Regions from separate parts of the Staphylococcus lugdunensis genome, predicted to be linked through region 1. Evidence: predicted binding sites of a transcription regulator. Region 1 holds the regulator's gene; the other holds the start of a gene.
What was found. The regulator LexA, encoded in region 1, represses DNA repair genes until DNA is damaged. The targets are predictions, from matches to a motif close to CGAACATATGTTCG.
Positions count from the first base shown of each region.

Region 2: the regulator LexA is predicted to act here: its motif matches at 1,348-1,361, upstream of AL499_RS08205 (YolD-like family protein).

Region 1 covers NZ_CP014022.1:445,888-449,110, reverse strand. The annotation lists gene guaC (GMP reductase) at 1-308, shown strand, start outside; gene AL499_RS02175 (CAP domain-containing protein) at 320-1,345, shown strand; gene lexA (transcriptional repressor LexA) at 1,559-2,182, opposite strand; gene sosA (DNA damage-induced cell division inhibitor SosA) at 2,325-2,558, shown strand; gene AL499_RS02160 (DUF896 domain-containing protein) at 2,821-3,057, shown strand; gene tkt (transketolase) at 3,168-3,223, shown strand, end outside.
Region 2 covers NZ_CP014022.1:1,745,582-1,748,804, forward strand. The annotation lists gene AL499_RS08200 (hypothetical protein) at 1-871, shown strand, start outside; gene AL499_RS08205 (YolD-like family protein) at 914-1,324, opposite strand; gene blaZ (penicillin-hydrolyzing class A beta-lactamase BlaZ) at 1,638-2,483, opposite strand; gene blaR1 (beta-lactam sensor/signal transducer BlaR1) at 2,590-3,223, shown strand, end outside.

The DNA.
Region 1 (3,223 bases):
CAATGGTTATGATAGGTTCATTATTTGCTGCACACGAAGAATCTCCAGGAGAAACAGTTGAGTTAGATGGTAAACTGTACAAAGAATATTTTGGAAGTGCTTCAGAATTTCAAAAGGGTGAACGTAAAAATGTTGAAGGTAAAAAAATGTTTGTCGAACATAAAGGCTCATTAGAGCATACACTTGTAGAAATGCAGCAAGATTTACAGAGCTCTATTTCATATGCTGGTGGCAAAGATTTAAAATCTTTAAGAACTGTCGATTATGTAATTGTTCGAAACTCAATATTCAATGGGGATCGAGATTAAATTTTTGGTAGGTGAAAACCATTAAAAAATTTTTAAGCATTAGTTTAATTTTACTATGTATTATTATTATCTTTCCAATTAGAGAAAGTTCTCTAGTCGTACACATGCAGCAAGACGTCAGAAGTTTTATTGATCAACAAGTATTCAATAAAGAAGATGAAAATGAAGAGACACTTAAAGTACCTCAAGAACAACCTTTTGCTGTTAATAATGTTCAGTTAAATATGAAAAAAGGTAATGTAGAAGAAAAATATGGTAAAGCCAAAAGAATAACCACAAATGAATATGGTACAAAATGGTATGCATACTATGATGGCGATTATCAAAGATTTGTAATGATTGCATATTTAGATAATAAAGTGCACGCTTTGTATACAAATCAAAACATAATAACTTCTAAGTCTAAGATTAAGTATGGGACACCCAAGCAAGTTGTTAGACAAAGGTTGGGTCAACCTATAACTGAAATGGATAAACAAAGGTTGCGTATTGCAATTAAAAATAGTGAATATGATGTCTTTCATTCAAATCATGTGTATACAACGATATTTTATGATAAACATGAACAAAATGGTGTAACAGCATTAATGCAAGTTAGTGATAAAATGGAAAAGCGTTTAACAAAACAATATGCAGCACCGTCTAAATCATTAGCTAAAAGTTATGAAATGCAAAATGTAGATTTAATTAATTCAGAAAGAAAGCAACATCAATTAGCTACTTTGTCATATTCAAGCAACATTTCAAACACGGCACGCAAACATAGTGAAGATATGGCGAAGCATCATTATTTTGATCATACGAATTTAGACCAAGAGTCACCATTCGATCGGTTAAAAGCAGATCGCATTGAATTTAATGCGGCCGGTGAAAATCTAGCTTATGGTCAAGTTAGCAGTATTTATGCCCATCAAGGATTAATGAATTCATTAGGACATCGAAAGAATATCTTAAATGAACATTTTAACACGGTTGGTGTGGGTGTAGATTTTAATGATGAAAGGCAGCCTTATTGGACAGAAAATTATACGGGTTAAGCGTTTAATAATGACTAGTAATGGGTAAAATTTCTGTGAAGGAAGTCGATGAATATGACATCAAAACAGAATAATAATCAAAAAGAGGATATTTTGGAAAAAGTAAAAGATATCCTGCATAAAAGTAATCAAAAAGAAGCTAGGCACTAGTTGCTTAGCTTCTTTAACTTTATATAAGAGAATTACTAACAATAAAATGTTTTATTGACACAATTAAAGTTCACGGTACAAGCCGATAACTTTACCTAAAACAGATACTGAATCAAGGTAAATTGGCTCCATGGAACTATTTTCCGGTTGTAAACGATAATGATGCTTTTCTTTATAGAATCGCTTAACAGTAGCCTCATCTTCGTCTGTCATAGCTACAATTATGTCCCCATTTTCTGCAATGGTTTGACTTCTAACTATTACTTTGTCTCCATCAAGAATGCCAGCTTCAATCATACTTTCACCAACTACATTTAAAATAAAAATGTCACTATTATGTGTAGAGGTTAAATGCTCAGGTAATGGAAAATACTCTTCAACATTTTCAACGGCAGTAATAGGAATACCAGCAGTTACTTTACCAATGACAGGTACGTGAATAGTCCCTTCCATATCGATAGCGGCATCATTATGCTCTGATACAATTTCAATAGCTCTTGGTTTTGTAGGGTCTCTGCGGATATAACCTTTTTCCTCTAGTCGAGATAAATGTCCATGCACCGTAGAACTTGAAGCTAATCCTACAGCTTCTCCTATCTCACGAACACTAGGCGGATAACCTTTTGTTTGAACAATATGCTTAATGTAATCATATATTTCACTTTGACGTTTTGTTAATTCTCTCATATATAGGCACTCCCTAATTTTATTTATTTTTATTATATCATTTAGTAACAAATAAAACAAACATTTGTTCGTAAAAATGTTGACATAGAACATGAGTTCTGATAAATTATAAATACAAACAAATGTTCTAGGAGTGTTTAACATGATTTTAAAATATAAAAGTCAAATAGCTACTTATATCATAGTTTTTATAATATCTTTGCTTGTTTTCTCTTTATTTTTCACGACGGCATATCAAAATTCTAAAGTAGAACAAACGTACGAAATGGCAGATCATAATATCTCACAACATTACAAAATCAACTCTGAAAGCAAACAACAATCTATATCTAACAGCGAACAAAATCACACAGGTGTGTTCGCATATGCGAAATAATCACGAACAACATATTTCATATTTATTATATTTAGGTAAAGCAATGCGGTAATTTTTATCAACAGTGCGATTTAATTAGAAAAGTAATATACAATTTTGTGATGGGGTAAGTTGAATTATTGTAATGATGCTAATAAATATTAATGATATATCATGAAAGGTGAGCGTAACGATTTGGTTACATTCACCTTTTTGTTATATTCTTTATAAGTTAGGTACTATTTAAATGTGAAATATGTATATATAAAGGTGGGTAAATTCAATGACTAAAAATAATTTGAACATCGATAGAATTAATCAATTAGCAAGAAAGAAGAAAGAGCAAGGCTTGACAGAAGCAGAGGCAAAAGAACAAGCTAAGTTACGTAAAATATATTTAGAAGAATTTAGAAAGGGCTTTAAACAGCAAATTGAGCACACTAAAGTTATGGATCCTGAGGGTAATGATGTAACGCCTGAAAAGCTAAAACAAATTCAAAAACATAATAAAAATAAATAGTTTCTGCAAACTACAGAAAATTTAGTAATTTTAAACGAATATTTATGAATTTATCTATAATTAAGGTATAATAATAGCAACATTTATTTCTAGAAGGGAAGACATAAAAAATGTTTAACGAAAAAGATCAATTAGCAATAGATACCATTCGTGCATTAAGCATTGA
Region 2 (3,223 bases), 1.3 Mb from region 1:
ATGTGTAAAAGATAAGATATATCCTCTAATTAATCAAGAAAAAAATAATAGACAAAGACAGTATCAATTGTATGGTAATAGACATTGTAAAAATATTAGAGATGTTTCTAGACAAATTAATAGAATTATAAAAATTAATAGTAAGGATATTTTTGAATATAAAGTATCTAAAAATATGGGTTTTGAAGTTTATTATTTAGCTAATGAAAATGAATTTACTGATGATCCTTTCTATGAGGACGTGAAGATTCAAGAGTGGTTAGTAAATGCGCCTATTTTTTCATTTGAAGGAAAAAGTAAACATTTTAGGCAAGATGGTTATAGCGATAATTATATAAACTTCTTGAATAAAGCATCTGTTTTTGTAGTTTGGATGGATGAGCAAGAAGAAGATGTTTTAGAAAAATGTTCTCAAATGGCACTTTATTTCAATAGTTCTGCTAATTTCTTTTTCTTAGAAACTATGTTAAATGAATTACAATTGTATGGGTATCAACAATATAATTTAAATGGAAAAAAAGAAGCCCTATATTTTAGACAATGGATACTAAATTTCAAGAGATCTATTGCAATTATTTATAGAACAGAGCTTTTACCTAGTTTATATTTATATTTGTATCTAAAGAATAATAATGATTTTAAATCTCCACAATATATTGAAGAATTAAACAAAGAAGAATTATCACTAATTGAATTGGAGCAGTCATATAAGGAAGAAGAAAGAAGCGAAAAATTAAATAAACTTTTGTTAATAATAAGTCTTTTATCAATTTTCCAAGTAGTAGAAATTTTTTTCAGTGATAAAAATAATATATTTAATATCAGTATGATACTTATAATGATTTTGCTAGAAGTATTTCGAAAAAGGTAATTATAAGAACACTATTTAAACTTTTTAAAAGTTTAAATAGTGTTAAGTGATACTACAAACGTTAGCATTATTTAAATTATATATATTATTGTTAGTATCAGAAAAGGAAAATGTATTACTAATTTCATCCTTTTTTAAAATTTTTCCTGTATATTTTGAAATGTTACCGTCTTCCCAATATGAGATTGTACATAACTCATCATTTTGAATTTTTATTTGAAAAATCTGATCTAAATTATCTAATGAATCATGTGTTAGCAATGGTTTTTCTATTTTATTTTGATCCTTTATAATTTGTTCTAAAATTTCAAACTGTTGCGGGAGAGTCGCAAAAGCTTGCCATTTGATTTTTCCACGCCCTTGAGGGATTTTAGGGTTTAAATATTTTCTTGGTATTTTTCTATAATCAGTTTCATATTTATATTCATCTGGCGCATTAGGATTTGGAATCATGTTTACCACCTCATCATCATTGTAGAACGTATGTTCTTTTTTGGCAAGGATTATATAATTTTTTAATGTGATTAATTAATTAATTTAAAATAAGTTATTTTCTATATGGAAAAGTTGAGTAAGATTATCGAGCATTTATAATTATAGTAACTGGAATTATGATGTTTGGTATGTTAATAGTATTTTCTCTTTTAAAAAATGTGAACATAAAAAAATAGAACATATATAATTATAAATAATATATATGTTCTTCGATATTATGAAGTTTTATGAAAGATAGAATTATATCAGTTTTTGTAGTACATTTAGACTATTAAAATTTGTTTATTACATTCTTGGCGGTTTCACTTATCAATTTATCATTAGGTTTATCACTTTTATTGTCTTTATTCGTAAAAATGACTAAAATAATAGGTTCAGATTGGTTCTTAGGATAAACAAAAGCTACATCATTTCTAGAAGCATATGTTATTGCTTGACCACTTTTATCAGCAACCTTATAGTCTTTTGGAACACCATCTTTAATTAAAGTGTCTCCGTTTTTATTATTTAACATTAAATCAAGTAAGAAATTTTTATTTTTTTTGCTTAATTTTCCATTTGCGATAAGTTTATTTAAAGTCTTGCCGAAAGCAGCAGGCGTTGAAGTATCTTTTTTGCTCTTTGGTGAATAGTAATTTAATTCTATTTCATATCTAACTGGATTTGTTACTTTATCTCCCAATTTTTTTAAACGTTTTTTAATTTTTTTGATTCCACCGATTTCGTTTATAATTTTATTGTTTGCTGTATTATCACTATACTTCATTGAAGCCTCAATAAGTTCTTTTAAAGTGATATCTTTTCCTACATATTTTTCTAAAATAGGAGAATAAGCAACTATATCATCTTTGTTAATATGTACTTTTTTATTTAACTTATTATAAGGTACTTGTTCTAACAAAATAGCACTATTTATCGCTTTTGAAGTTGAAGCATAGGCAAATCTCTTATCGGCATTAAATTTTACTTCCTTACCACTTTTAGTATCTAATGCATAGACACCAATATTAGCATTATATTTCTTTTCTAAATTATTTAACTCTTTAGCATGTGAACTGGTTGAATTACATGCACTTAAAACTAAAGCAATTGCAATTAAAAGTATTAACTTTTTCAAAATATACCCTCCAATATTACAGTTGTAATTTCTATAAATCAATAATATTACAATTGTAATATTCGCGTCAATAGTTTATTATAAATATTTGAAAGAAGGTGTTGAAATGGCTAAGTTATTAATAATGAGCATAGTAAGCTTTTGTTTTATATTTCTATTGTTATTATTTTTTAGGTACATATTAAAACGCTATTTTAATTATATGTTAAATTATAAAGTTTGGTATCTAACTCTTCTTGCAGGATTAATTCCTTTCATCCCTATTAAATTCTCTTTTTTTAAATTTAATAATTTGAATAATCAAGAGCCCACAGTTGAAAGTAATTCACACAATTTGAATCCTAACATAAATACCACTAAACCTGTTCATGAGTTTACAACAGACATCCATAAGTTTAATTGGGATTCAATAGATAATATCTGCACAGTTATTTGGATAGTTTTAGTTATTATTTTAAGTTTTAAATTTTTAAATTCTTTATTATATCTTAAGTATTTAAAGAAACAGTCACTTTATCTAAATGAAAAAGAAAAAGATAAAATAAACAAGATACTTTTCAATCATCAATATAAAAGAAATATTGTGATTCGAAAAGCAGAATCTATTCATTCTCCAATAACTTTTTGGTATGGAAAATATATTATTTTGATTCCCAGTTTATATTTTAAAAGTATAAATGACAAAAAACTAAAATATATAATATTGCACGAGTATGCTCATGCTAAAAACAGAGATACTT